Regions from separate parts of the Eubacterium ventriosum genome, predicted to be linked through region 4. Evidence: a T-box and tRNA genes for the amino acid it is inferred to sense, from the RefSeq annotation. Region 4 holds a T-box; the other regions hold tRNA genes.
The links. The T-box of region 4 lies ahead of thrS (threonine--tRNA ligase). A T-box ahead of a tRNA ligase gene usually reads a tRNA of that ligase, here a tRNA-Thr.

Region 1: it encodes a tRNA-Thr, which carries the amino acid that the T-box ahead of thrS (threonine--tRNA ligase) is inferred to sense. The anticodon was not compared.
Region 2: it encodes a tRNA-Thr, which carries the amino acid that the T-box ahead of thrS (threonine--tRNA ligase) is inferred to sense. The anticodon was not compared.
Region 3: it encodes a tRNA-Thr, which carries the amino acid that the T-box ahead of thrS (threonine--tRNA ligase) is inferred to sense. The anticodon was not compared.

What each region holds. Positions count from the first base shown of each region.
Region 1 covers NZ_CP102282.1:2,721,789-2,727,003, forward strand. The annotation lists rRNA gene NQ558_RS12400 (16S ribosomal RNA) at 1-1,493, opposite strand, end outside; gene NQ558_RS12405 (hypothetical protein) at 1,907-2,221, opposite strand; gene NQ558_RS12410 (hypothetical protein) at 2,366-2,557, opposite strand; gene NQ558_RS13240 (Ig-like domain-containing protein) at 2,541-2,783, opposite strand; tRNA gene NQ558_RS12415 (tRNA-Arg) at 2,927-3,000, opposite strand; tRNA gene NQ558_RS12420 (tRNA-Leu) at 3,032-3,115, opposite strand; tRNA gene NQ558_RS12425 (tRNA-Val) at 3,139-3,211, opposite strand; tRNA gene NQ558_RS12430 (tRNA-Ile) at 3,336-3,409, opposite strand; tRNA gene NQ558_RS12435 (tRNA-Thr) at 3,419-3,491, opposite strand; tRNA gene NQ558_RS12440 (tRNA-Glu) at 3,507-3,578, opposite strand; tRNA gene NQ558_RS12445 (tRNA-Asn) at 3,668-3,739, opposite strand; rRNA gene NQ558_RS12450 (23S ribosomal RNA) at 3,845-5,215, opposite strand, start outside.
Region 2 covers NZ_CP102282.1:2,711,839-2,720,299, forward strand. The annotation lists tRNA gene NQ558_RS12315 (tRNA-Gly) at 1-25, opposite strand, end outside; tRNA gene NQ558_RS12320 (tRNA-Pro) at 31-105, opposite strand; gene NQ558_RS12325 (metallophosphoesterase) at 353-853, opposite strand; gene NQ558_RS12330 (XTP/dITP diphosphatase) at 913-1,515, opposite strand; gene NQ558_RS12335 (lectin like domain-containing protein) at 1,533-3,254, opposite strand; gene NQ558_RS12340 (THUMP domain-containing class I SAM-dependent RNA methyltransferase) at 3,244-4,404, opposite strand; gene NQ558_RS12345 (rhodanese-like domain-containing protein) at 4,522-4,809, opposite strand; gene NQ558_RS12350 (hypothetical protein) at 5,183-5,395, opposite strand; tRNA gene NQ558_RS12355 (tRNA-Arg) at 5,607-5,680, opposite strand; tRNA gene NQ558_RS12360 (tRNA-Leu) at 5,712-5,795, opposite strand; tRNA gene NQ558_RS12365 (tRNA-Val) at 5,819-5,891, opposite strand; tRNA gene NQ558_RS12370 (tRNA-Ile) at 6,000-6,073, opposite strand; tRNA gene NQ558_RS12375 (tRNA-Thr) at 6,083-6,155, opposite strand; tRNA gene NQ558_RS12380 (tRNA-Glu) at 6,171-6,242, opposite strand; tRNA gene NQ558_RS12385 (tRNA-Asn) at 6,332-6,403, opposite strand; rRNA gene NQ558_RS12390 (23S ribosomal RNA) at 6,509-8,461, opposite strand, start outside.
Region 3 covers NZ_CP102282.1:493,816-502,276, reverse strand. The annotation lists rRNA gene NQ558_RS02180 (23S ribosomal RNA) at 1-1,091, shown strand, start outside; tRNA gene NQ558_RS02175 (tRNA-Asp) at 1,207-1,280, shown strand; tRNA gene NQ558_RS02170 (tRNA-Val) at 1,362-1,434, shown strand; tRNA gene NQ558_RS02165 (tRNA-Thr) at 1,473-1,545, shown strand; tRNA gene NQ558_RS02160 (tRNA-Tyr) at 1,551-1,632, shown strand; tRNA gene NQ558_RS02155 (tRNA-Met) at 1,652-1,725, shown strand; tRNA gene NQ558_RS02150 (tRNA-Phe) at 1,732-1,804, shown strand; gene NQ558_RS02145 (hypothetical protein) at 2,017-2,955, shown strand; gene NQ558_RS02140 (aminotransferase class I/II-fold pyridoxal phosphate-dependent enzyme) at 2,972-4,492, shown strand; gene NQ558_RS02135 (nucleoside/nucleotide kinase family protein) at 4,505-5,095, shown strand; gene NQ558_RS02130 (DNA polymerase III subunit) at 5,227-6,267, shown strand; gene NQ558_RS02125 (PSP1 domain-containing protein) at 6,305-7,198, shown strand; gene NQ558_RS02120 (tRNA1(Val) (adenine(37)-N6)-methyltransferase) at 7,220-7,957, shown strand; gene rsmI (16S rRNA (cytidine(1402)-2'-O)-methyltransferase) at 7,981-8,461, shown strand, end outside.
Region 4 covers NZ_CP102282.1:2,104,656-2,113,116, forward strand. The annotation lists gene NQ558_RS09420 (sodium-dependent transporter) at 1-932, opposite strand, end outside; gene rplT (50S ribosomal protein L20) at 1,009-1,365, opposite strand; gene rpmI (50S ribosomal protein L35) at 1,388-1,585, opposite strand; gene infC (translation initiation factor IF-3) at 1,616-2,110, opposite strand; gene NQ558_RS09440 (DUF1540 domain-containing protein) at 2,514-2,843, opposite strand; gene thrS (threonine--tRNA ligase) at 2,978-4,939, opposite strand; T-box leader at 5,037-5,247, opposite strand; gene NQ558_RS09450 (trigger factor) at 5,287-6,525, opposite strand; gene guaB (IMP dehydrogenase) at 6,725-8,179, opposite strand; gene NQ558_RS09460 (DUF6106 family protein) at 8,403-8,461, opposite strand, start outside.

The sequences.
Region 1 (5,215 bases), 620 kb from region 4:
GTTACGACTTCACCCCAGTTATCGGCTCCACCTTCGGCAGCTCCCTCCTTACGGTTGGGTCACTGACTTCGGGCATATCCAACTCCCATGGTGTGACGGGCGGTGTGTACAAGACCCGGGAACGTATTCACCGCGACATTCTGATTCGCGATTACTAGCGATTCCAGCTTCATGTAGTCGAGTTGCAGACTACAATCCGAACTGAGACGTTATTTTTGAGATTTGCTTACCCTCACGGGGTCGCTTCCCTTTGTTTACGCCATTGTAGCACGTGTGTAGCCCTGCTCGTAAGGGGCATGATGATTTGACGTCATCCCCGCCTTCCTCCAGGTTATCCCTGGCAGTCTCTCTAGAGTGCCCAGCCGTACTGCTGGCTACTAAAGACAAGGGTTGCGCTCGTTGCGGGACTTAACCCAACATCTCACGACACGAGCTGACGACAACCATGCACCACCTGTCTCCACTGTTCCGAAGAAAGGGTCACATTACTGACCTGTCAGTGGGATGTCAAGAGCAGGTAAGGTTCTTCGCGTTGCTTCGAATTAAACCACATGCTCCACCGCTTGTGCGGGTCCCCGTCAATTCCTTTGAGTTTCATTCTTGCGAACGTACTCCCCAGGTGGAATACTTAATGCGTTTGCTTCGGCACCGAGGAACTATTGTCCCCCGACACCTAGTATTCATCGTTTACGGCGTGGACTACCAGGGTATCTAATCCTGTTTGCTCCCCACGCTTTCGAGCCTCAGCGTCAGTAATCGTCCAGTAAGCCGCCTTCGCCACCGGTGTTCCTCCTAATATCTACGCATTTCACCGCTACACTAGGAATTCCGCTTACCCCTCCGACACTCTAGCCTGACAGTTTCAAAAGCAATTCCGGGGTTGAGCCCCAGGCTTTCACTTCTGACTTGCCATGCCGCCTACGCTCCCTTTACACCCAGTAAATCCGGATAACGCTTGCCCCATACGTATTACCGCGGCTGCTGGCACGTATTTAGCCGGGGCTTCTTAGTCAAGTACCGTCATTTTCTTCCTTGCTGATAGAAGTTTACATACCGAAATACTTCTTCCTTCACGCGGCGTCGCTGCATCAGGGTTTCCCCCATTGTGCAATATTCCCTACTGCTGCCTCCCGTAGGAGTTTGGGCCGTGTCTCAGTCCCAATGTGGCCGATCACTCTCTCAAGTCGGCTACTGATCGTCGCCTTGGTGGGCCGTTACCTCACCAACCAGCTAATCAGACGCGGGTCCATCTTGTACCACCGGAGTTTTTCACACCGTACCATGCGGTACTGTGCGCTTATGCGGTATTAGCAGTCGTTTCCAACTGTTATCCCCCTGTACAAGGCAGGTTACCCACGCGTTACTCACCCGTCCGCCACTCAGTCACAATGGTCTTCCTCCCGAAGGATTCTGTCCAAGGTGCTTCGTTCGACTTGCATGTATTAAGCACGCCGCCAGCGTTCATCCTGAGCCAGGATCAAACTCTCGTTAAAAGTGTTTGTTCTGTCAGAATGACGTTAGCCATTCATCCATTACTGTTGTTTTGGAAATCGTTAGCTTCGATTACTCGAATTAACAATGTTCGCTCTGAAAATTTTATTTTTGAATTTTCAGGGATGGTTGCTGTTCAATTATCAATGTTCCTGTTTGCTGTCTCTTTGCGACAGCTTGTTTATTATATCTCACTTGCAGTCGCTTGTCAACAACTTTTTATTTTTCTTTTTCAAGAATTTCTGTCGTTTTTCGACAGCCAGAATAATTTACCATAATTTTCCTTGTCTGTCAACAACTTTTTAAAATTCATTTTTGTTATCTCAGCGACAACTCGTATAATTTATCATAACTTTAAGGGGTTGTCAATAACTTTTTTGAAGTTTTTGAAAAGTCATTTTCTGTTGCATACTTATTAATACATTTCAAGGATTTTTTTGTAGTCACTAATAACTTTTTTCCATGTTTTCTTTGTTAAATTATTTAATTCATATTTTACATAAGCTCCTTCTTCTGTATCATATGCCTTTAATGTTACATGCTTACGTCCCAGAATTTTCTCCAATGTATTAATTTTATCTATGTTTTCTTTACTATTACTAGATAATCTCACTGTTCCATTGTTGGTTATTTGTAAAATACCTTTCTTAATTTTATCTTTATAACTACTGTTATAATCAAACTTTACATTTTTTGATCCTGATTTAAAAGACACTCGATTCAATCCCATATCATCATAAGTATTTATTGAAACTAACGTAACATTACATACGAACCTCAACTATATTGACGTTTTTCCTGATTTTTTATTCAATTCAATATATGGATAAAACGTACCAATATGCCCAAACCCTTCTGTATACACTTTTTTATTTCACTTAACTGTATTATATCCACCATACAAAATTGCTTTTTTATTCTTTTTTACCAATTTGTACTTAAGATACTTTTGCTTAAAGCTTTTCATTTTCTTAGAAACAGACTTAAAGCTTGGATTCTTCGGCATTACGGTAACTGTCCATTGTAAATCGTCATAAAATTCTCCATCATCAGTATATGTCTGCATATATTTTTACGCTTCCCTTTTTCTTCGCCTTTACAGTTCCATCGGACATAACTTTTGCAATAGAAGAATCTTCAGATGTCCAATAAACCTCATAATTTGCTTGTTGTGGGTTACTATATAATTTAATTTTTTTAGTTTTCCCCCTAACTATTTTAATTTTCTTGCTATCTGTAGTTACTTCCGGATACTTCCAATCAGGTGTATATACTATGAGTAAATAGTCAATTCAATTTATCTATATTCAATTTATATTAATGCTGCTTTTTATTATTTTTTAATTTTTTTACTTAAAAACGTTCTATCTAACATTTATTTAGTAGCAATTTTAGATTTATAAAAAAATACCCCCTGATATTAATCAGGGGCAAGTGTGCGTGACAGGATTCGAACCCACGACCTTCTGGTCCGTAGCCAGACGCTCTATCCAACTGAGCTACACGCACATAAGCACCTCTTTTGGAGATGCTTGCTTAATGCCGGCGACCGGAATCGAACCGGTACTGTGTTGCCACAACAGGATTTTAAGTCCTGCGCGTCTGCCAGTTCCGCCACGCCGGCATTGTACTGTTTAATTGTACAAGTGGGACCTACAGGGCTCGAACCTGTGACCCCCTGCTTGTAAGGCAGATGCTCTCCCAGCTGAGCTAAGATCCCATGCTTTAGGTTTGTTTTCTCCCGTCCTCACGGGCTGTGCTGGATTTGTTTTCATCAGGATTTCTCACAACCTTGTTGGTTTCATCCTCCTGATGTCATTGCAATCATGAATAATCACAATAAGTGGACCTGCGGGGACTCGAACCCGGGACCGACCGGTTATGAGCCGGTTGCTCTAACCAACTGAGCTACAGGTCCTCACATGAAAGCCGATGAACGGACTCGAACCGTTAACCTGCTGATTACAAATCAGCTGCTCTGCCAATTGAGCCACATCGGCGTATGAATTTCTTAGTGACTCCAAGGGGATTTGAACCCCTGTTACCGCCGTGAAAGGGCGGTGTCTTAACCGCTTGACCATGGAGCCTTGTTTCTTTTCTCTGTCCCTGTTCGTTTTTTTCCTGTCTTTTCTTTCCTCTTCCCCGTCTTTCGCACCTGTTTTTTAATGCAAAAAAGCTCCCCGAGTAGGGCTCGAACCTACAACCCCTCGGTTAACAGCCGAGTGCTCTACCATTGAGCTATCGAGGATTATTCCTTCAGTCTTCGCTGAAACTGTTATTCTTTTTGATTATACGCTCAAAACCACACACTGAAATCCTTCATCCGGGGAGATAACTCCTCTTTCCTTCCTTCATGGATAAGCCCTCGACCTATTAGTATCAGTCAGCTCCATGTGTTACCACACTTCCACCTCTGACCTATCAACCTCGTCGTCTTCAAGGGGTCTTAATTCTTGCGAATGGGATATCTCATCTTGAGGGGGGCTTCACGCTTAGATGCCTTCAGCGTTTATCCCTTCCCGACTTGGCTACCCTGCCATGCACTTGGTAGTGCAACAGGTACACCAGAGGTCAGTCCATCCCGGTCCTCTCGTACTAAGGACAGCTCCTCTCAAATATCCTACGCCCACGCCGGATAGGGACCGAACTGTCTCACGACGTTCTGAACCCAGCTCGCGTACCGCTTTAATGGGCGAACAGCCCAACCCTTGGGACCTACTACAGCCCCAGGATGCGATGAGCCGACATCGAGGTGCCAAACCACTCCGTCGATGTGAACTCTTGGGAGTGATAAGCCTGTTATCCCCAGGGTAGCTTTTATCCGTTGAGCGATGGCAATCCCACTTTATACCACCGGATCACTAAGTCCTACTTTCGTACCTGCTCCACCCGTCGGTGTCACAGTCAAGCTCCCTTCTGCCTTTGCACTCTTCGAATGGTTTCCGACCATTCTGAGGGAACCTTTGAGCGCCTCCGATACCCTTTCGGAGGCGACCGCCCCAGTCAAACTCCCCACCTGACATTGTCCACCAGCCGGATCACGGCTGCATGTTAGAAACCCAATACTGCAAGGGTGGTATCCCAAGGGCGACTCCACACAAACTGGCGTTCATGTCTCCTAGTCTCCCACCTATCCTGTACATGCAATATCGAATCCCAGTATCAAGCTAGAGTAAAGCTCCATGGGGTCTTTCCGTCCTGGCGCAGGTAACCAGCATCTTCACTGGTACTTCAATTTCACCGGATGCATTGTCGAGACAGTGCCCAAATCATTACGCCTTTCGTGCGGGTCGGAACTTACCCGACAAGGAATTTCGCTACCTTAGGACCGTTATAGTTACGGCCGCCGTTTACTGGGGCTTAAGTTCAAGGCTTCGACTCATGTCTAACCTCTCCCCTTAACCTTCCAGCACCGGGCAGGCGTCAGCCCATATACATCACCTTACGGTTTCGCATAGACCTGTGTTTTTGCTAAACAGTTGCTTGGGCCAATTCTCTGCGGCCTACCTTCGTAGGCACCCCTTATCCCGAAGTTACGGGGCCATTTTGCCGAGTTCCTTAACAATGCTTCTTCCGTCGGCCTTAGGATTCTCTCCTCATCCACCTGTGTCGGTTTACGGTACGGGTACAATGTACACAATAGCGGCTTTTCCTGACAGCCAGCTCACCGGCTTCGCTACTTTAATTTCACTCCGCGTCACGTCTTCAAATTGAACAGCGGATT
Region 2 (8,461 bases), 610 kb from region 4:
TGTTCTACCACTGAACTACACCCGCATGCGTCGGGGTGACAGGATTCGAACCTGCGACCTCCTGATCCCAAATCAGGCGCTCTAGCCAAGCTGAGCCACACCCCGTATTTGCGTTGTCTGTGTTATTTCTCTCGTAACAGCACAAGAATTAGTATACTCTATTCTGTGTTGTTTGTCAACAACTTTTTTATTTTTTTTTGAACTTTTTTCAAAAGTTTTATTACTTTCTTAGAAATTCTTTACTGTCACCCGACAGCTTGTTTACTTTACCATAGGTTAAGTACTTTTGTCAACAACTTTTTACAAACTTTTTATTTTTTCTTTTTCAACCTTTCTTTAAGGCTAAAAAGCCTTAAAGACTATAGGTGTCAGCTCTGGCTTCTCCATTGCTTCCTATTGTTACAATTCCATATGTTGGTCTGCCTGAAGCCTGTCTTGGTCGTGAAATACTTCCCGGATTCATAACAAGTACATCCTTGCAATATGAAACATCCGGCACATGAGTATGTCCGTATAACGCAACACTGCACCCTTCTTCTCTTGCAGCATTACACAAATCATTTACACTATACTCAACATTAAATCTATGTCCATGAGTTGCAAAAATCTTTACATTTTCTTCTTCAACTATTTCAACCAACTCATTCTTTGAATAAAAATCGCAATTTCCTCTTACAATTGTAACAGGACAACCGCACATTTCACGAATCTCCTCATCCTGTCCAACTGCATCGCCCAAATGAATAACTCTATCCACCTTGCCTGCTTCTTTTAATATTTCATTTAAATTTCCAAGCTGTCCATGTGAATCGCTTATTACTAATATTCTCATGTTATCTCCCCTCTCTTTCATTGGGTAGTCTCCAACTACACTAGTCTTTTTTTCTTTAATGTACTTTCAAAAGCCCAATCTTAATTTAAATCCAATTTTCTCTTCAAAATTTCTTTCATCTGCTCTAACGCTTTTCCTCTATGGCTAATGCTGTTTTTTAACTCAGGAGCCATTTCACCTGTTGTCATCTCGTATTCAGGTACATAAACTATAGGATCATATCCAAATCCGTTCTTTCCTTTTTGTTCATATCCGATTAATCCTTCAATTGTTCCCCTACATGTTTCAATTTCACCATTAGGAAAAGCAACTGCCATAGAACAAACAAATCTTGCGCTTCTTTCTTTGCCTTTTGCATCTTTTAATTTTTCGATAATATATTTATTCTTTTCATCATAAGGTGTATCTTCCCCTAAAAATCTTGCAGAATAAATTCCAGGTGCGCCATCCAAATAATCAACTTCTAACCCTGAATCATCTGCCAAAGCTATTTCACCTGTAGCTTCCATTATTGTTTTTGCCTTAATAATGGCATTTTCTTCAAAAGTTTTTCCATCTTCCACTATATCAATATCAATTCCGGCATCCTTCATTGTTACAAAATCAACTCCGAAATCTTCCATCATCATTTTTACTTCTCTAACTTTTCCCTGATTAGTTGTTGCAAATATTATTTTTTTCATTGTGTACCTCTTTCATATTATTTATTCTTAGTATATGCCTTAAGACAAATATTACATTGCTGTTTCTCGGCCGACTGCCAGCTATATCCTTGAGAGCTAAAATACCCTTCTCCATCTGATAAGTCTATTTTTACGGCCATTTCTTTGCTTTCCATTTCCACTGGTATAAGCTTGTAAAACTTTTCACTTTTATCCTTACTTACCTTCACTATAACGGCAAATTTCTTTTTCTTTGAGATATTATACTCCTTATCAAGATTAATTGTATAATATCCCTGATTTTTTATTGTGCCTGATGCTGCCATATGATTTCTATTATTTAATGACTCCTGACTTTCAAAATTTTCACAAATAAAAACTTCATATTTCAAATCTGTACTTGTTGCATAGAATCCTACAGCGTCAAGTTTTTCATTATTTTTGCCCTGGTAAACATTGGCAAAATAAACACTTGAACTGCCCTCAAACCCCATACTTCCGGTAAAGCCACACAAATCGCTTTGATAAATATTGTCGTAATTATTAGTGTCTTCTACCTTTGTATAGCACACATTGTTGCTTCCGATTCTGTCATCATAATATGAAATATAGAAAATTCCCTTATCTCCAAAACTTTCTCCCCAACTGTTTACACAAATAAAAGCTCCATTGCCTTTAATAGTTTTGTCGTTAAAATAGTCCTTTGAAAAATCGTCATCCCAACCAACAATTACAACATCATGATTAGGCTTATTATCTCCCTTGTAGCAATAAGCATTATATTTTTTATTATAATACATTGAACTGCCGTCTGCATCACTCATTGACATATACATTGAGCTTTCGACTCCACCATATTTAAAGACCATTTCTTTTATTTGTTCATAATCTTTATATGGAACAATCTCTGCTTCCTGAACATGTTTCACAGACTTAAGATTTTTATTTGTTTTTCCATCTCCATATGGATCATCTTTCTCCAACACAGGACCTTTCCATGACATCAAATATGCCATAGCACGTATGTACTCGCCACCATCCTGAATATCATCAGAAAGGGCATTATTATAAATCATATTGTCCTCAGAAAAATCAAATTTCTGTTCCGGCATAAGTGATGTTTCCAGTGCTGTAAGTGTAGCAAAAGCCCAACATGTTCCGTATTTTCCCTGGTTTTTTATTTTTACAATCTTATTATTTTCAACATAACTATATCTCTTCGGCAAATATGAATTTCCCGTTGCTGTATTCGTAAAACTTGCCGTATTACTTTTGCTGTTCCACTTATAACTATAATTCAAATATTTGCTAAAAACCTTTGCTGAAACATAAATGGAATCGTTTATCTTCTTCGCTCCATTACTTATTTTGTAATTATTTTCATTAAATTTAATATTCTGCTTACCAAAATATAAAGTAGCTTTGTTACTACCTTTTTCAATAAGAATTTCTTTCCCGTTATAAACGTTTTTAGCGCAATTAAATGCATCACTTATAACGCTAATCGGAATCATAAGCTCCATCTTATTAGTCATATATGGAGTTTCCCCATTACATTCAATAGTTCTTCCGTCTACTTTTAAATTTATTTTATTTTTGTTAATTTCCCTTGCCATTATGCGGTTCCATTTTTTGTCAAATTTTACCCCGTCAACATTTTTTTGAATATTTTCCTTTGAAAATACCATAGTAAAGCCTGCCAAAATAAGAACCGCAACAATTATTGGGATGCATAAAATAACTATTTTTTTATTTTTCATTTACTTTTCCCTTTTTCGGTGGTTTTGGCCCCATAAACTGATAGAAATATGTTTTAATCATTCCGTTATAAATCTTACGGTTCTTCGTTGCCTTAATTCCCATATCTTTTTCAGCATCTTCGTAAGATGTAATAATAAACGCAGACCAACTATCTAACGCCTTATATCTCTTTCCAATTTCAGTATACAAAGGCACTAAAGCCTTCTTTTCTTCTAGTCTTTCGCCATATGGAGGATTTGTTATAATAAATCCATACTTTTTACTATGACTTAATTTGCTAACCGGTCTTGCCTGAAAATGAATCAAATGATCAACTCCTGCAAGCTGTGCATTTTTTCTTGCAAATTCAACCATTTCAGGATCAATATCATATCCCTGAATATCAGTGTCAACATCTTCATTCATTATGTCATAAGCTTCATTTACAGCCTTGTACCAAAGTTTTTTATCAATAAAATTAGTCCAATTTTCAGCGGTAAATTCTCTATTCATTCCCGGAGCAATATTTGCTGCAATCATAGCCGCCTCAATAGGAAAAGTTCCACATCCACAGAAAGGATCAACAAGTATTCTGTCCTTATTCCATGGAGTAAGCATTATTAAAGCCGCCGCCAAAGTCTCAGAAATGGGTGCTTTAGACGTATTCTTTCTGTATCCTCTTTTATGAAGTGATTCTCCAGACGTATCCAGTGCTATAATAGCCTCATCTTTATAGAAAAATACTCTTATGGGATACTCTGCTCCATCCTCAGCAAACCAGCTTTCGTGATATTCCATTTTTAATTTTTCAACAATAGCTTTCTTAACTATTCTCTGAATGTCAGAAGGGCTGAAAAGCTTACTCTTAACTGTCCCTGCTTTTTTTACCCAAAACTTTCCATCAACAGGTATAAACTCCTGCCAATCCAATGCCTTAACAGCCTCAAAAAGCTGATCATATGTAGTTGCCTTGACTCTTCCAACTTGAATCATTACTCTTTCTGCCGTTCTAAGAAAAACATTTGCCCTACAAACTGCCAATGCATCTCCCTCGAAAGTAACTCTTCCGTCTTCAACTTGAACAATATCATATCCTAAATCTGTAATCTCTCTTTTCAAAACTGATTCAACACCAAAATGACATGGTGTAACTATTTTAAATTTATCCATTATTTATTAAATATGCATTACTGCATCCCTTTCATCTATATTCATACTAGATATGATAATAGCAACTAAAAACAATGTCAACTTTATACTTGTATCATACTTTTATTTAATCTTATATTATATTTTTTTAAAACCTCCCACTACTGCCTTAACTTTATATCCTACTTTGTTCATCTCATTAGCTAACTTGAAACTTAAACTACCTCTCTTGCAATATAAAATCCATATTTTATCTTTCTTGTCAAACTCTTCAATCTCTTTTAATGATGCATTCGGCAAATTAATTGCATTTTCAATATGAGAAACATCATAATCTTTTCGTCCCCTTAAATCCACAACAATACAATCTTCTTCAATTGCCATTTTCCCTGCCTCTTCAAGAGATATCATATCAAATTTTTTCATCTTTCCTCCACACAATTCTCACTATATATACCACATATTCTACTTACTTTTTTTAATTATACTTACTACTTATTATTAAAATTTTTTATTTATTATTACATATGTTATTAATAAAAATATTGTTCCTATTAACAATAAAAATTATAAATATTAAAGTCTTAAAATCATAAAGATTAAAGTCGCAAATGATAAAGATTATACTTATACATATTATTATAAATCTGAAAAATATTTTCAGATTAAATTTTGTAAGAAAAAGAGCTGTAGCATTGTTATGTTTTCTTAAATAAATAAAAAACTAAGCAAATGCCACAACCCTCTTATTTAACTGTATACAATTTTTCTAAATTTTTTCGAAAACCAAATGATTTTTTTATTCATCTGAATCTTCATTTTTGTAACTATTCTTATAGCCATTTTTGTAACTATTCTTTGAATAACTGTTTTCTGAAGATTTATTCTTTGCCTGACCTGTTTTAGAATTACTGTTTTTTAAATGACTTTCATCATAAGCACTATCCTTGCAATTCTTTGACTTTGAATAATCTGACTCATAGTTTTTTGATTTTGAATAATTGTTTGACATATTTGCCTCCTGATTAATTATTTGTCACATAAGTATTATGCAAAATAAAATCAAAATTATTCATTTAAAAATAATTAAATCTTATTGTTAACAACAATGAAATCTTCTTTTTAAAATTAAATCTTATTGTTAATAGAAAATAAGATCTTATAGCTAGTATAAGTTTAATATTATTAATAAAAAATAACCCCTGATATTAATCAGGGGCAAGTGTGCGTGACAGGATTCGAACCCACGACCTTCTGGTCCGTAGCCAGACGCTCTATCCAACTGAGCTACACGCACATAAGCACCTCTTTTGGAGATGCTTTCTTAATGCCGGCGACCGGAATCGAACCGGTACTGTGTTGCCACAACAGGATTTTAAGTCCTGCGCGTCTGCCAGTTCCGCCACGCCGGCATTGTACTGTTTAATTGTACAAGTGGGACCTACAGGGCTCGAACCTGTGACCCCCTGCTTGTAAGGCAGATGCTCTCCCAGCTGAGCTAAGATCCCATGCTTTAGGTTTGTTTTCTTCCGTCCTCACGGGCTGTGCTGGATTTGTTCTTCTCTCTTTGGGACTTCTGTCCCTGTATGATTGTGACTTTCGATAATCACAATAAGTGGACCTGCGGGGACTCGAACCCGGGACCGACCGGTTATGAGCCGGTTGCTCTAACCAACTGAGCTACAGGTCCTCACATGAAAGCCGATGAACGGACTCGAACCGTTAACCTGCTGATTACAAATCAGCTGCTCTGCCAATTGAGCCACATCGGCGTATGAATTTCTTAGTGACTCCAAGGGGATTTGAACCCCTGTTACCGCCGTGAAAGGGCGGTGTCTTAACCGCTTGACCATGGAGCCTTGTTTCTTTTCTCTGTCCCTGTTCTTTTTTTTCCTGTCTTTTCTTTCCTCTTCCCCGTCTTTCGCACCTGTTTTTTAATGCAAAAAAGCTCCCCGAGTAGGGCTCGAACCTACAACCCCTCGGTTAACAGCCGAGTGCTCTACCATTGAGCTATCGAGGATTATTCCTTCAGCCTTCGCTGAAACTGTTATTCTTTTTGATTATACGCTCAAAACCACACACTGAAATCCTTCATCCGGGGAGATAACTCCTCTTTCCTTCCTTCATGGATAAGCCCTCGACCTATTAGTATCAGTCAGCTACATGTGTTACCACACTTCCACCTCTGACCTATCAACCTCGTCGTCTTCAAGGGGTCTTAATTCTTGCGAATGGGATATCTCATCTTGAGGGGGGCTTCACGCTTAGATGCCTTCAGCGTTTATCCCTTCCCGACTTGGCTACCCTGCCATGCACTTGGTAGTGCAACAGGTACACCAGAGGTCAGTCCATCCCGGTCCTCTCGTACTAAGGACAGCTCCTCTCAAATATCCTACGCCCACGCCGGATAGGGACCGAACTGTCTCACGACGTTCTGAACCCAGCTCGCGTACCGCTTTAATGGGCGAACAGCCCAACCCTTGGGACCTACTACAGCCCCAGGATGCGATGAGCCGACATCGAGGTGCCAAACCACTCCGTCGATGTGAACTCTTGGGAGTGATAAGCCTGTTATCCCCAGGGTAGCTTTTATCCGTTGAGCGATGGCAATCCCACTTTATACCACCGGATCACTAAGTCCTACTTTCGTACCTGCTCCACCCGTCGGTGTCACAGTCAAGCTCCCTTCTGCCTTTGCACTCTTCGAATGGTTTCCGACCATTCTGAGGGAACCTTTGAGCGCCTCCGATACCCTTTCGGAGGCGACCGCCCCAGTCAAACTCCCCACCTGACATTGTCCACCAGCCGGATCACGGCTGCATGTTAGAAACCCAATACTGCAAGGGTGGTATCCCAAGGGCGACTCCACACAAACTGGCGTTCATGTCTCCTAGTCTCCCACCTATCCTGTACATGCAATATCGAATCCCAGTATCAAGCTAGAGTAAAGCTCCATGGGGTCTTTCCGTCCTGGCGCAGGTAACCAGCATCTTCACTGGTACTTCAATTTCACCGGATGCATTGTCGAGACAGTGCCCAAATCATTACGCCTTTCGTGCGGGTCGGAACTTACCCGACAAGGAATTTCGCTACCTTAGGACCGTTATAGTTACGGCCGCCGTTTACTGGGGCTTAAGTTCAAGGCTTCGACTCATGTCTAACCTCTCCCCTTAACCTTCCAGCACCGGGCAGGCGTCAGCCCATATACATCACCTTACGGTTTCGCATAGACCTGTGTTTTTGCTAAACAGTTGCTTGGGCCAATTCTCTGCGGCCTACCTTCGTAGGCACCCCTTATCCCGAAGTTACGGGGCCATTTTGCCGAGTTCCTTAACAATGCTTCTTCCGTCGGCCTTAGGATTCTCTCCTCATCCACCTGTGTCGGTTTACGGTACGGGTACAATGTACACAATAGCGGCTTTTCCTGACAGCCAGCTCACCGGCTTCGCTACTTTAATTTCACTCCGCGTCACGTCTTCAAATTGAACAGCGGATTTGCCTGCTGTTCTCCTACCCCGCTTGCACCGGTTTCTCCATTCCCGGCTCCGGCTCTCTGTCTGTGTCCCCACATTTCTGATACATTGCAGTACAGGAATTTCAACCTGTTGTCCATCGACTACGTCTTTCGACCTCGCCTTAGGTCCCGACTTACCCAGGGCAGATCAGCTTTACCCTGGAAACCTTAGATATTCGGCCGTGAGGATTCTCACCTCACTCTCGCTACTCATTCCGGCATTCTCTCTTCTTAACACTCCACTGCTCCTTTCGGTACAGCTTCGTCGCAGTTAAGAATGCTCCTCTACCAATGACATTGTCATTCCTCAGCTTCGGTGTAGTGTTTAGCCCCGGACATTTTCGGCGCAGGACCTCTCGACTAGTGAGCTATTACGCACTCTTTGAATGAATGGCTGCTTCTGAGCCAACATCCTAGTTGTCTTCGAAATCCCACATCCTTTTCCACTTAACACTCACTTTGGGACCTTAGCTGGAGGTCTGGGCTGTTTCCCTTTTGACTACCCAACTTATCTCGTGCAGTCTGACTCCCAATCATCATCTTTACGGCATTCGGAGTTTGATA
Region 3 (8,461 bases), 1.2 Mb from region 4:
AAGGTGATGTATATGGGCTGACGCCTGCCCGGTGCTGGAAGGTTAAGGGGAGAGGTTAGACATGAGTCGAAGCCTTGAACTTAAGCCCCAGTAAACGGCGGCCGTAACTATAACGGTCCTAAGGTAGCGAAATTCCTTGTCGGGTAAGTTCCGACCCGCACGAAAGGCGTAATGATTTGGGCACTGTCTCGACAATGCATCCGGTGAAATTGAAGTACCAGTGAAGATGCTGGTTACCTGCGCCAGGACGGAAAGACCCCATGGAGCTTTACTCTAGCTTGATACTGGGATTCGATATTGCATGTACAGGATAGGTGGGAGACTAGGAGACATGAACGCCAGTTTGTGTGGAGTCGCCCTTGGGATACCACCCTTGCAGTATTGGGTTTCTAACATGCAGCCGTGATCCGGCTGGTGGACAATGTCAGGTGGGGAGTTTGACTGGGGCGGTCGCCTCCGAAAGGGTATCGGAGGCGCTCAAAGGTTCCCTCAGAATGGTCGGAAACCATTCGAAGAGTGCAAAGGCAGAAGGGAGCTTGACTGTGACACCGACGGGTGGAGCAGGTACGAAAGTAGGACTTAGTGATCCGGTGGTATAAAGTGGGATTGCCATCGCTCAACGGATAAAAGCTACCCTGGGGATAACAGGCTTATCACTCCCAAGAGTTCACATCGACGGAGTGGTTTGGCACCTCGATGTCGGCTCATCGCATCCTGGGGCTGTAGTAGGTCCCAAGGGTTGGGCTGTTCGCCCATTAAAGCGGTACGCGAGCTGGGTTCAGAACGTCGTGAGACAGTTCGGTCCCTATCCGGCGTGGGCGTAGGATATTTGAGAGGAGCTGTCCTTAGTACGAGAGGACCGGGATGGACTGACCTCTGGTGTACCTGTTGCACTACCAAGTGCATGGCAGGGTAGCCAAGTCGGGAAGGGATAAACGCTGAAGGCATCTAAGCGTGAAGCCCCCCTCAAGATGAGATATCCCATTCGCAAGAATTAAGACCCCTTGAAGACGACGAGGTTGATAGGTCAGAGGTGGAAGTGTGGTAACACATGGAGCTGACTGATACTAATAGGTCGAGGGCTTATCCATGAAGGAAGGAAAGAGGAGTTATCTCCCCGGATGAAGGATTTCAGTGTGTGGTTTTGAGTGTATAATCAAAAAAGTACTTGTAATTTAGTACTGAGTATGTTATAATACTCTTGATGGCCCGGTGGCTCAGCTGGTTAGAGCGCCGCCCTGTCACGGCGGAGGTCGTGGGTTCGAACCCCATCCGGGTCGCTATCAGTATAATATATAATTTATACAGAGGAGGTCGAAAGCATATCAAGCTAGCTTTCTCAACCTCTTTATTTTTTTCTTGGGATCTTAGCTCAGCTGGGAGAGCATCTGCCTTACAAGCAGGGGGTCACAGGTTCGAGCCCTGTAGGTCCCATTTATACTTCTTACAGTATAAATGATAAAAATGAATACGCCGATGTGGCTCAATTGGCAGAGCAGCTGATTTGTAATCAGCAGGTTAACGGTTCGAGTCCGTTCATCGGCTTTAATGGGCAGATTCCCGAGTGGCCAAAGGGGACAGACTGTAAATCTGCTGGCACTGCCTTCGAAGGTTCGAATCCTTCTCTGCCCATTACTTTTTAATTAAATATCGCGGGGTGGAGCAGTCTGGAAGCTCGCCGGGCTCATAACCCGGAGGTCATAGGTTCAAATCCTATTCCCGCAACTCAATGCCCAGTTAGCTCAGTTGGTAGAGCAGAGGACTGAAAATCCTCGTGTCTCTGGTTCGATTCCGGAACTGGGCATTATTTTTATTTACTAATGGATTTTCCATTAGTTTTTTTTTGCCATAAATAATTGCTTACTAATATAAAAAATAGTAATATAAATATATGTATATCACCCAGTGAGTGGAGGAATAAATAGAATTAACTACAAAACAAATTTATAGCACTAGCACACATAGAAATAATTAAAAGTAAAATAATTAAAACAAGATTACAAGAGGATAAATTAAATGAAAGAGCATCAGGCAAGAGAAATAATATTCGAAGAAAAGGTTAAAAAATTATTACAGGACAGCAATTATATTAATATTGTAGAGCAGAATATACCGGGGAGAAGTAGTTCCCATGGTATTAATTCTTATGGAAAGTTAAATCTTCCAACAGCTTTTATATTTCCTTTAAGAATAATATTTCAGTATAAGTATTATGCAAAAAATAAGGTTGAGTTAATGCATGTACGCGATTTTGGAGGAATTATTGCAGATATTTCTGAAACTAACTACGCAATACAGGGAGAGATGGGAAATATATGCGATAGATATAATTACACCGGTTGTTATTTCAGCGCTACTGCTTTTTCAAGAGAGGCGCAGGAGTATGCCTGGGCGCACAATATTTTTATGGTATCTTTGGAGAGAATAGGAGTGATGCAGCCTATTTTGAAAAAGATAGATTCTTTTGTGTCAGGTTTAAGCGAGAATATAATTAATAACATAACAAAGCAGGAATTGTTGGAGGGTTACGAGCGTGAGATAGACGAGGAGAATATAATTCCTGAAGGTGCAATAGGAATTATTAATAATGTTTATCCTGTAATGATTTTAGGAAAGAATGGGTGGACTAAACCGGTAATAGAGGAAGCTACCAAATCTGAGATAAATAGAGCTTATATTGACAGTGTATATAGAAGTGAAAATCAGTTTGAAGCTAATTTTGAACTTAATTTTATGGAATGCACCGCAGAGTTTTCTGTTCCAATTACTGTTGTTGAGAAGCTTATGAATAGAGAAGATAATGAAACAAAAAATAATGTAATATTTAATATAGATATTCCTTTTATAAGTGATAAGGGAATTAAAAAATTTGTTTCACTTGAGGTATTTCTTGAAGGATTTAATAGAGGAGACTATACAAATAAGCAGATTTCATTTTTTAACTTTGGCGAATAGTTAGTGGGAGTATGTAATGGAAAGTAATAGTTATAAAAATTATAACAATAATAGTAGAAATAATTATAAAGATAATAGTAGAAATAATTATAAAGATAATAATGAAGACTACAATTGTCAGAAGAAGAGTTTTTACAATGAATTAATTGAATATAGTAAAAATGGAAGATATCCATTACATATGCCGGGGCATAAAAGAAATGAAAGGCTTTTTGATGGAATTGATCCATATAAAGTGGATATTACGGAAATAGATGGATTTGATAATTTACACAATCCTAAAGGGATAATATTGGATGCAATGAAAAATGCATCCGATTTTTTTGAGACGGACAGAACTTGGTTTTTGGTAAATGGAAGTTCATGTGGAATTTTAGCTGCTATTAGTGCAGTTACTAATATAGGAGATAAAATTATCATAGGAAGAAATTGTCACAAGGCAGTTTATAATTGTGCCAAGTTACGTAATTTAGACGTGGAATATGTATATCCGTCTTATATAGCTAAGTACGGAATAAATGGTGGTTATAATAAAGGCGAAATAGAAAATATTTTGAAAAAAAATAGAGATGTAAAGGCGGTTGTTCTTACATCCCCTACTTATGATGGAATCGTATCTGATATAGAGGAAATTGCAAGAGTAGTCCATAAATATAATACAGTCTTAATTGTGGATGAAGCCCACGGAGCCCATTTTGGAATAAGTGAGAAACTTCCGGTTCCGGCTTATAAGTTGGGAGCTGATTTAGTTATCGAAAGCACACATAAGACTTTGCCGGCAATGACACAGACAGCTTTGTTTCATTTAAAGGGCGATAGAATTGATGCAGGAAAAGTGCAGGAAATGTTGTCTATATATGAAACAAGTAGTCCTTCATATGTGCTAATGTGTAGCATTGACAAGTGTATTAGGGAAATTCAGAAAAAAGGTCAACAAAGATATGATGAATTGTTGAATGTTATTAACAAAATCAGAAAAAATGTTAATAAGTGTAAGTATATTTCAATACCATGTGAAGAATTAAAAAATCAAAATAATGTTTTTGATGTAGATGTAACGAAGCTTATTATTAATGTAAATAATAGTGGAATAACAGGTAAGCAGTTAGGGGATATTCTCAGATACAAGTATAATATTGAAGTTGAAATGGATTCACTAAAGTATGTGCTTGGGATAACTACTATATGCGATGATTATAAAGAACTTGAAAGATTGGCAGAGGCTTTAAAGGAAATAGATAAGTCCTTGGAAGAAAAGCAGAATGAAAATATTTCTGTAGAGTTACTGAAAAATAAAAGAATGTATTCAATATACGAAACAGATTTGAAAGAAAAAAATACAGTTAATCTGTTTGATTCAAAGGATTGCATTTCAGGTGAATTTGTTTTTCTTTATCCGCCGGGAATCCCATTGGTTGTTCCTGGTGAAGTGATTACAGAAGAATTATTGGAACAGATTAAAGTGTATTTGGAAGCAAATATGAATATTAGCGGTTTAAAAGATAATTCAAATAAAACTATTGAAGTTGTAAAATAAATTGGAGGAATAATGTCAAAGATATTTTTTGTGTTAGGAAAAAGCTGCAGCGGAAAAGATACTATTTTCCAAAGCTTAAAAGAAAATAAACAATTAAATTTAAAAACTGTTGTAGGTTATACAACAAGACCTATGAGGGTTAATGAAAAAAATGGGGTGGAATATTTTTTTGTTGACCAAAATAAGCTTGAAGAATTGAAAAAGGCTAAAAAGGTTATTGAGTGCAGAGATTATAATACTGTGTATGGAATATGGAGTTATTTTACAGTTGATGACGGCCAGATAGATTTAAATAACGGAGATTATTTGTATATTGGTACTTTGGAATCATATGAGCAGATGATTGATTTTTATGGTGAAGATGTTGTGGTGCCGTTATATATACAGGTTGAAACAGGTGAAAGATTGGCAAGGGCTGTTAACAGGGAAAGAAATCAAAGTGAGCCAAAGTACAAGGAGTTATGCAGAAGATTTCTGGCTGATGAGGAAGATTTCTCAGAAGAAAAAATAGAGAAAGCCGGTATAAAGAAAAGGTTTGAGAACAATAACTTAAATCAGTGTATAAAAGAAATAGAGCAGGAAATAGTAAAAAAAATAAAGTAAGAATAAAATAAATAAGTATTATATTATTTTTAAGGTTATGTTTTATCTGGAAATGGCTAAAGCATAGCCTTTTTTATTTATTTATGTTATTATAAATTAGTATGACCATAGATTAATTTTTAGGAGTGAAGATGGAATCAGAAAGAATTCTGGGACAAAATCATATATTAAGACATTTTGAAAATGCTATTAGAATGGGAAAAATTTCTCACGCCTACATTATAAATGGGGAAGAAGGATCGGGTAAGATGAATCTTGCAATTCATTTTGCCAAGGCTTTGCAGTGTGAGAGAAACAATTCTAATAAAGCCATTAATGAAGATGGTGAAAGAATTACCGTTCCGGGAACAGCATGCGGACAGTGCAAGTCATGTAAGCAGACGGATTCAAAAAACCAGCCGGATATTAAGTATATTACCTACGAAAAATCAGGTATTGGTGTTGATGAAATAAGAGAGCAGATAAATGATGATATTGACATTAAGCCATATAGCAGTCCATATAAGATATATATTGTTCCGGAAAGTGAAAAGATGACAGTGCAGGCACAGAATGCATTGTTAAAAACAATTGAAGAACCACCTGAATATGCCATTATAATCTTGTTAACTACAAATGCGGATACTTTTCTTCAAACTATTTTATCGCGTTGTGTTATGTTAAATATCAGACCTGTAAAGGAAGATATAATAAAGAATCAATTAACATCACAGTATGGTGTAGGGGATTATGAAGCAAGAGTTGCAGCAACATTTTCTAATGGAAATCCGGGCAAGGCGATTAAACTTGCAACATCTGAAGAATTTAAAGAATTAAAACAGTATGTTGTTGGAATGTTTATGTCTTTGGAAAAAGGCGGAATGGATATTATTGGGGAGGCAATTAAGAAAACAGGAACTTTTAAAAAGCAGATTGATGAATACTTTAGCTTAATGCGAATTTGGTTTAGGGATATACTTGTCTATAAGGCAACTAAGGAAGAAGACCAGATTATTTTTCAGGATGAGTATATGACAATAGAAAAAATGAGTCAGACATATTCATTTGATGATATTAATGACATTCTTAAGGCAATAGATCTGGCAGAAAGCAGAATTAAGTCAAATGTTAATTTTGATTCCACTATAGAAATATTATTACTTTCCATTAAGGAAAAAACTTCAGGAAAATAAACATAGATTGGATAACAGTTAGAACAAGGAGACAGAAATGATTAAAGTTATAGGCGTTAGATTTAGACAGGCAGGAAAAATATACAATTTTAGCCCCGCAGATTTTCAGGTAAAGGTAGGAGACCATGTTATAGTTGAAACTGCAAGGGGAATTGAATATGGTTCAGTTGTTCAGGGAATAAGAGAAGTAGCGGATGATAAGGTTATTATGCCATTAAAGTCCGTTATACGTATTGCAACTGAAGAGGATGATAAAAAAGCAATTGAAAATAATGAGAAAGAAAAGAAAGCATTTAAAATCTGCAAAGAAAAAATTGCAAAACATGGTTTGGAAATGAAACTTATTGAAACAGAATATACTTTTGATAATAATAAAGTTTTATTTTATTTTACGGCAGATGGACGAATTGACTTTAGAGAACTTGTAAAGGATTTGGCTTCAGTATTTAAGACAAGAATTGAACTTAGACAGGTTGGCGTTAGAGATGAAACAAAAATGCTTGGAGGAATAGGCATTTGTGGCAGACCACTTTGCTGTAATACTTATTTGTCAGAATTTATTCCTGTGTCAATTAAGATGGCAAAGGAACAGAGTCTTTCACTTAATCCAACAAAGATTTCAGGTATTTGTGGAAGATTAATGTGTTGTCTTAAGAATGAGCAGGAAGCATACGAGGAATTAAATTCTAATTTACCTGACATTGGAGAAAAAGTTAAGACTTTTGATGGCTTTAAGGGTGAAGTTGTAAGCGTAAATGTTCTTAGACAGAAGGTTAAAATAGTAGTTGAAGTTGATGACGAAAGAGAAATTAAAGAATATGCCATTGACGAGTTAAAGTTTAAGCCAAAGAAGAAGAAGTTTAATCTTGCTTCAGAGGAATTAAAGGCATTAAAGGGACTTGAAGATAAGGAAGAGTCCAAATTAGATTAATTGTAAAGGCAGAGATTATAATTGGAAGTAAAGTTGCAATCAGGTGAACAAATTGTAGATTTGGAGAGAAATGGATATAAAATAATTCAGAACAGAGAGAGATTCTGTTTTGGAATGGATGCCGTTCTGTTAACAGGTTTTGCTAAGGTAGGAAAAGGTGAAAGAGCTTTAGATCTTGGAACAGGTACTGGAATTATTCCAATATTACTTGAAGCAAAAACAGAAGGACAGGACTTTGAAGCATTGGAAATTCAGCCTGAAAGTGCTGAAATGGCAAGAAGAAGCGTTATGCTTAACAACCTTCAGGACAGAATTAAAATAGTTGACGGAGATATAAAAGAAGCTTCTAAGATTTTTGGGGCAGCAAGTTTTAATGTTGTAACAACTAATCCACCATATATGACTGAAAATCATGGTGTAAAAAATCCCGATGAGCCTAAGGCAATTGCAAGGCATGAAATTAAATGCAATCTTGAAGATGTAATAAGAGAGTCAGCTAAGTTACTAAAGCCTAAGGGAAGATTTTATATGGTTCACAGACCTAGAAGGTTGGCTGAAATTATTAGTCTTATGAAGGAATATAGAATTGAGCCTAAAAGACTTAGAATGATACATCCTTTTGCGGACAGAGATGCAAACATGCTTCTAATAGAAGGGGTAAGAGGCGGAAAGTCAATGATGGTAGTGGAACCGCCACTTATTGTGTACGATGAACCGGGAGTTTATACTAAGGAAATACACAGAATATATGGATTTTAGCATTTTGCAGAATAGAGGTAGAAATGGCAGGAAAATTATATTTATGCGCCACACCAATAGGAAATCTTGAAGATATTACATATAGAGTTGTAAGAACTTTAAATGAAGTAGATTTGATTGGGGCAGAAGATACAAGAAACAGCATAAAATTGCTTAATCATTTTGATATAAAAACACCAATGACAAGCTATCATGAGTTTAACAAATATGATAAGGCAAAACAGTTGGTAGAAATGATGAAGGAAGGCAAAAACATTGCCATTATAACTGATGCGGGAACGCCGGGAATATCTGATCCGGGGGAAGAAGTTGTGAGACAGTGCTTTGAAGCAGGCATACAGGTAACATCATTGCCAGGCCCTGCGGCATGTATTACAGCGCTTACAATGTCAGGTCAGAAAACAAGAAGATTTTGTTTTGAAGCTTTTTTACCAAAAGATAAAAAAGAAAAAGTAGCAGTTCTTGAAGAATTAAAAAATGAAACAAGAACAATTATAATATATG
Region 4 (8,461 bases):
AACAAACTTCCCCAAACTCTACCAAAAGGTATGTTATTAAAAATATTTGGTAATGTAATAAAAACAAGACTTGGTCCTTGTGTCTGATCTACACCAAATGTAAAACATGCAGGAAAAATAATTAAACCTGATGTTATTGCAACAAAAGTATCAAGAGCTGCAATTGTTACAGATTCACCTAAAAGTGAACGATCTTTTCCAATATAGCTTCCAAAAATTGCCATAGCACCTATTCCAATACTAAGTGTAAAAAATGCCTGATTCATAGCTCCTACTGCTGTATTGCCAATACCTGCCGCTTTTGCTCTTTCAATGCTTGGAATTAGATAAAAACTTAAACCTTCCTTTGCTCCCTTCATGAAGAAACTGTTAATTGCAAGGATAACCATAATTGCAAGCAATGCAACCATCATAACCTTTGTAACCTTTTCAAGTCCATTTTGAAGTCCAATGGAGCAAATAAAAAATCCCACCACTACTATAATAAGCATACAAATAGTCATTGTTACAGGTTTTTGCAACATTTCCGAAAATACATTTGCTACTCCATCTGTATTAAGTCCAACGAATTTTCCTGTGCTTGTAAGATAAAAATAGTAAAGCATCCAACCTGCAACCGTTGTGTAAAACATCATTAGTAAATAATTGCCTATTAAAGCAATATATCCGTGAATATGCCATTTTTGTCCCGCTTTTTCAAGAGCTTTGTATGCCTGAGCCGGACTTTTCTGGCTTGCACGTCCCACAGCAAACTCCATTGACATGATAGGAATTCCAAGCATTACCAAAAATAATAAATAAAGTAATACAAAAAATCCTCCACCACCTTGGCCTGCCATATAAGCGAATTTCCATACATTCCCTATTCCAATTGCACATCCGGCTGAAATTAAAATAAAGCCCAAACGTGATTTCAACTTTTCTCTTTCCACAATTTTTTCCTTTCAAGAAAAAAGGAACTACTCATCTGAATAGTTCCTATTTTTGTATGTTAATGTATTTAATAAACTATGCTAATTTTGCTTTAGCAACTTCTACTAACTTAGCAAATCCTTCAGCATCGTTAACTGCCATTTCAGCTAACATCTTTCTGTTCATTTCTACACCAGCTAACTTAAGACCATACATAAACTTGCTGTATGAAAGTCCATTGATTCTAGCTGCAGCATTGATTCTTGCAATCCATAACTGTCTGAACTGTCTCTTCTTCTGCTTTCTGCCAGCATATGAACTTGTTAAAGCTCTCATAACTGACTGCTTTGCTACTCTATACTGTTTTGATCTAGCTCCTCTATAACCTTTAGCTAGTTTTAATACTCTATTATGTTTCTTCTTAGCGTTCATTCCGCCTTTAATTCTTGCCATTTCTTCTTCCTCCTACTATAGATTATAAATAAGGTAAAATCTTCTTCATATTCTTTACATTTGTAGCATCAGTTGTTGTTGCTTTTCTAAGATTTCTTTTTCTCTTAGCTGATTTCTTTGTTAAGATATGTGATTTGTAAGCTTTATTTCTTTTAAGCTTTCCTGTACCTGTTTTTTTGAAACGTTTTGCAGCTGCTCTGCTTGTCTTAATTTTTGGCATGTTTGTGTCCTCCTTAAATATCTTAAAAGCTTAACGCTTTTTTTCTAAAAACATTGTCATGTTTCTGCCTTCTAATTTCGGTGCTTTCACAACTGATGCAATATCTTCAAGCATCTTTGCAAAGTCATCAAGCACATGTGCATTACTACTAATGTGCGCCATTTCTCTTCCTCTGAATCGAAGAGTTACTTTAACCTTATCACCTTTTTCAATAAACTTTCTGGCATTGTTAGCCTTTGTTTTTAAGTCATTAATTTCAACGTTTGGTGATAATCTAATTTCTTTTACTTCGACAATATGTTGTTTCTTCTTTGCTTCCTTTTCACGCTTCTGCTGTTCATATCTGAACTTGCCATAGTCCATAATCTTACAAACCGGTGGCTTAGCCTTAGGTGAAATCTTAATCAAATCAAGTTCTGCTTCATCTGCTAACTTCTGAGCATCTCTTGAAGACATAACTCCCAACTGTTGTCCGTCTGTTCCAATAACACGAACTTCTCTATCTCTAATCTGTTCGTTAATCATTAAATCGCTAATAGTATTGCACCTCCAAATTATTTCTTCAAAAAGAAAAGTGGATAACCCACAGATTACCCACTATTATTTCTACACAATAAAATCGTTATAAAAATATTAACCTGGAATCACTTAAAAAGTGTCTTGGTGAGAGCGGATACTCTGCTTTCTTTTTTCACATCAGTGTTTATATTACCATCTTCTCATCCATATGTCAACATTTTTTATAACTTTTTTTGATTACAGTGTTCCAAATGAGCATAAAAGCGAAGCTCTTGCTTTGCGATATGCGAATTTGGTGGTGGATTGCGGCAGTGCGTAGCACGTAACAATCCGTGTAATCAATATATTTACATTCTACAACTCTATTTTTTCGTATGTGCTTGCACAATTGCAGAAAAATAAGTTGATTCTACTTACAACCACATTCAAAGCTTCCACATTCTGTCTGGCTTTCATGCTTTGCTCCATTACCTGAAATTGTAATTTTGTCCGCATGGCACTTAGAATTATCATTAAATACACAATTCTTAGCTTCACATGATACATCTAATGTATCCTCCGGACCTGCGTTGCAATGACATGCTTGTGCTGTTGTGCCCTCAGTCTTCTCTTTAAAATCCCCACAATAAGTCGCATCAATAACAGTTGCATCCTGTCCTTCTACATTTATGCCGTCACGACAACATTTTGATGACTTATTGTAATAACAGTTTTTTACATTACATTCTAAATTAGTCATAATAACACTCCACCTAAATTTATTTCGGATTTTATCCGATACATTTAGTGTGGAGTGTTTTTTATTTTTTATTCATTTAGTTTTTGTAAAAATAATTTTAAACTAAAGTATGCTTATTTACTTTTAATTAAACATTACTTGTTTTCTTCTACTTCAACTTTACGGATTTCTTTTGTTCTGATTTCCTTACAAATCTGTTCAATAAATTCATCCAAAGGCTTAACACCTTCATCTCCTGCAAAACGGCTTCTAACTGATACTGTTTCGTCAGCTTCTTCCTGCTGTCCTACAACAAGCATGTATGGAAGTTTATCAAGTCTTGCCTCCCTAATCTTGTAGCCAATCTTTTCTGAACGTGAATCAACTGTAACATCAATACCATTCTTCTTTAATTCAGCCGCAACTTTGTCAGCATATTCAACATATTTGTCTGAAATAGGAAGTACTCTAACCTGTTCAGGACATAACCATGTTGGGAACTTTCCTGCATATTTTTCAATAAGCCATGCAAGTGTTCTTTCGTAGCATCCAATACTTGTTCTGTGGATGATGTATGGACGTTTCTTTTCACCATTTTCATCAATATAATACATATCAAACTGTTCAGCTAAAAGAGCATCCCACTGAATTGTAATCATTGTATCTTCTTTTCCATAAACATTTTTTGCATTAATATCAACCTTTGGTCCATAGAAAGCTGCTTCTCCAATATCCTCTACAAAAGGAATATTTAATTCATTTAAAACGTTTCTGATATCCTGTTCTGTTTCATTCCAAACTTCAGGTTCTCCGATATATTTTTCTCTATTTTCAGGATCCCATTTTGAAAGATGATATGTTACATCTTCTTCTAAGCCTAAAGTCTGTAAGCAATACTGAGCTAAAGCAATACAATTCTTAAATTCTTCAACCATCTGGTCAGGTCTTACAATAAGATGTCCTTCTGAAATTGTAAACTGACGAACTCTTGTAAGCCCGTGCATTTCACCTGAATCTTCATTTCTGAAAAGTGTTGATGTTTCACCATATCTGCAAGGTAAATCTCTGTAGCTCTTCTGGCTTGCTTTGTATACATAATACTGGAACGGACATGTCATTGGACGAAGTGCAAATACTTCTTTGTCTTTTTCTTCATCTCCCAAAACAAACATTCCATCTTTATAATGATCCCAATGTCCTGAAATCTTATACAAATCACTCTTTGCCATTAAAGGCGTCTTTGTACGTACATAGCCCCATTCATTATCTTCAAGGTCTTCAATCCATCTCTGTAATTTCTGAATCATTCTCTGTCCCTTTGGCATTAATAATGGAAGTCCCTGTCCGATAACATCAACCGTTGTGAAAAGTTCCATTTCCCTACCAAGTTTATTATGATCTCTGTTCTTTGCATCTTCTAATTCTTCAAGATATTTATTCAATTCATCTTTGCTATCAAAAGCTGTAGCGTATATTCTCTGCAATCTTGCTTTTGAAGAATCACCTCTCCAATAAGCCATTGATGATGAAATAATTTTAAATGCCTTAATTGATTTTGTGTTCATAAGATGTGGTCCTGCACATAAGTCTACAAATTCACCCTGGCTGTAAAATGAAATTGTTGAACCTTCAGGTAAATCTTTAATTAATTCAACTTTGTAAGGTTCATTTCTGTCTTCCATATATTTGATTGCATCTTCTCTTGGAAGTGTAAATCTTTCAAGTCTGGCACCCTTTTTAATGATTTTCTTCATTTCAGCTTCGATTTTATCTAAATCCTCTCTTGAAAAAGGTTCATGCTCAAAATCATAGTAAAATCCTGTATCAATTGAAGGTCCAATTGCTAATTTTGCTTCTGGGAATAAATTTTTAACAGCTTCAGCCATAACATGTGATGCTGTATGTCTATATGCAGCCTTACCTGCTTCATCCTTAAATGTAAGAATGTTTAATGTACAATCCTTGTCAATTGTTGTTCTAAGGTCTACAACCTCTCCATCAACTTCGCCTGCACACGCAGCTCTTCCTAAACCTCCTGCAATGTCAAATGCAATATCATTTACTGACATTGGTTCTGAATATTCTTTTACTGAACCATCTTTTAAAGTAACTTTCATAGTGTTTTCTCCTTTACTTCTACAATGTTTATTCTGAAACATACAGGTTTCTTCTTTTGTTTTTTGTATTAAAAAAGTCCCTGTTTATGTTTCCATAAACAGGGACGTAAAATACGCGGTTCCACCCTGATTGTTTCTGTCAAAATCTATTCTGACAAAAGCCTCTCATTCTGATTATAACGGAATCACCGGACTTGATTAGAGTCGCTCAGAGGTAGTCTTCAATTATCCTTCTGTAAAATGCTCTCAGCTATGCATCTCTCTCTGTGACCCTCCGGATAACCTACTCGTCTCGTCAACGCTTTGTTCACCACTCATTATATCATTGCTTTTTTTGTTGTCAAATACTATTTTGAAATCTTATAAGAAAATTTAACTTTGGCATGATCATATACCCAATCTACCGCCTTATCCATTAATGCTCCCTGACGGATTTCCTCGTCTGTATACTGTGACTTCATATCTTCTTCTGATTCAAAATCACCTTCCTGATATAACTCATCCCACTTATTCTGAATATCTTCATCTGTAATCTTGTTAGCAAGACCTTCTTTTTCAACAATTGCCCACATAACCATTTCAGACTTAAGTGCATTCATGTATTCATCTTCCATATCATCTTCTGTCATACCATTTATTTCCAGATATTCATCAGTTGTCATACCGAAAAATTCAGCATTATAATTGTAATCACCATCCACTTCTTCAATAACTCTCTGATATGCTGTCTCTGAATATTTATTTACGACAGAACTTTCAAGGACTTTTGACCATAACTCAGCTTTTGCATCTTCTATAAGACTCTGTTTACACCATTTATAAAAATCATCAGCATTTTCCAAGCCATAATCATCATAGTAGTTCTCTTTAACCCACTTGTCAGTTACCTTTTCTACGTATAATTTTCTAACTGATTTTATTTTTGCTACAAACTTAACATTCTTACCTGAATAGTCGCTGCCATCTGTTGCAAAATCTGAAGCATTTAAACCTTCAATAGTAATTTCTTCACCTGATTTATGTCCCTTTAGGGCATCTGAAATAATTTTTAATGCTCCTTTTGAATTTTCACCAATAATAACTTCCTGATCTTTATGTGTAATGTTGCTGTCTTTCTTATCATCAACATATCCTGTTAAATTATACTCAACCTGATCAGTATCTTCTGCAACTTTCTTTGCTGTATTATATTCATTAGTTTCATCTGAAACACTTTCATCCCACATATCCTGTGTTATCTCATAAGTTAATCCCTTATAATTTCCTAAAGAAATATAATTGCTAAAGTAATCCTTCATACTGCTAACACCATAATTCATCTCTTTAAGCAACTCTTTCTCAGGTTCTACTTTTTTCTGATAATAAACAACACCTGCAAAAACAGCCAAAATTATAATTATTAATCCCGGAACAACAATTTTTCCGAATTTAAAACCGTTCTTTTCGTTTTTATTATCTGACGGATTCCCGTTTTTTCCATTTGTTTCAATTGTTTCTTCCTTTGTAGTTTCTTCAACTGTTTCAATTTTTTCAACACTTTCATTTGCATCTGTCTGTGTTTCTAAGTCCTTGTTTGTTTCTTCCATAACCTCTCCTTGGCACTTTATTTTTTAGTTTTGCAACATTAAACTCTTTCAATTTTCCTATTCTACAATTTTAATTTATAGAAAAAGGACCTTATTACAAGGTCCTTCTTATTCTAACATAAATTAGTTAATTAATATATGTTTTTTTATATTTTTCATATAATTTTAACAATTAATGTTGCTATTTATTTTAACCAAATTAGTTTTCAACTGTGTAGTTTGGTGCTTCTTTTGTAATATGAATGTCATGTGGATGACTTTCTTTTAAAGATGCTGCTGAAATCTTAACAAACTTACCTGTTTCCTTAAGTGTTTCAATATCTTTTGCTCCACAATATCCCATACCTGATCTAAGACCACCCATTAACTGGAATACTGTATCTTCTAATGTTCCCTTGTATGCAACTCGCCCTTCAACACCTTCAGGTACAAGCTTCTTAGCACCACTCTGGAAGTATCTGTCTTTGCTACCATTTTCCATAGCTGCAATTGAACCCATTCCACGATATACTTTGTATTTACGTCCCTGGAATAATTCGAAATCTCCAGGTGCTTCATCACATCCTGCAAACATTGAACCCATCATACATACGTTTCCACCTGCAGCAATGGCTTTTACAATATCACCTGAGAATTTAATACCACCATCTGCAATAATTGGAACACCATATTCCTTAGCAACTTCATAACAATCCATAATAGCTGAAACCTGTGGTACACCAATACCTGCAACAACTCGTGTTGTACAGATTGAACCAGGTCCAATACCTACTTTAACTGCATCTGCTCCTGCTTCAATTAAATCTCTTGTAGCATCTCCTGTTGCAACGTTACCTGCAATAACCTGAAGGTCAGGATATGCTGCCTTAATCTGCTTTAATGTATTGAAAATATTCTGTGAATGTCCATGAGCTGAGTCAATAACAATAACGTCAACCTTAGCTTCAACTAAGGCCTTAACTCTTTCCATAACATTAGCTGTAATACCTACAGCAGCACCACATAAAAGTCTTCCCTGTGAATCCTTTGCTGAAAGTGGATACTTAATCTGTTTTTCAATATCTTTAATTGTAATGAGTCCTTTAAGATTAAAGTCATCATCTACGATTGGAAGTTTTTCTTTTCTTGATTTTGCAAGAATTGCTTTTGCTTCTTCAAGTGTTACTCCTTCTTTTGCTGTAATAAGTCCTTCTGAAGTCATTGAATCCTTAATAAGTTTTGTTTCATCTGTTTCAAACTTAAGATCTCTGTTTGTAATAATACCAACTAACTTCTTTCCTACAACAATAGGTACACCTGAAATACGGAATTTTGCCATTAAATCATTGGCATCTTTAATTGTATGTTCTGGAGATAAGTAGAAAGGATCAGTGATAACACCATTTTCTGAACGTTTTACTTTATCTACTTCGTCGGCCTGCTGTTCGATTGTCATATTCTTGTGAATAATTCCAATACCACCCTGTCTTGCCATAGCAATTGCCATTCTGTATTCTGTAACTGTGTCCATTCCGGCGCTCATCATCGGAATATTTAATTTGATCTTCTTTGTAAGGTGTGTTGATAAGTCAACCATATTAGGTGTAACTGTTGAGTACTGTGGCACTAATAAAACATCATCAAATGTAATTCCTTCACCAATAATTTTTCCCATTGGTTCTTTCCTCTCTTTCTCTTTTTATTCTTAATGTATTGTCTGCATTGCAGAGAAAGTGCCATCCCGTATATCTATCTTTCAAGATACGTTAAGACGACACTTTTATTTGTATTTTCAACATACTAACAAAAAACAATAGTATTGTCAATATTTTTTCAAGAGACAAACCTGATTTATTTTAACGCAAGCACTTTATAATTGCTTATTTAAAAATATTATTTTATCTCTTTACTATTGATGGTCTCATATGACGCATTGCCTCAATAAGCTTTTCATCAG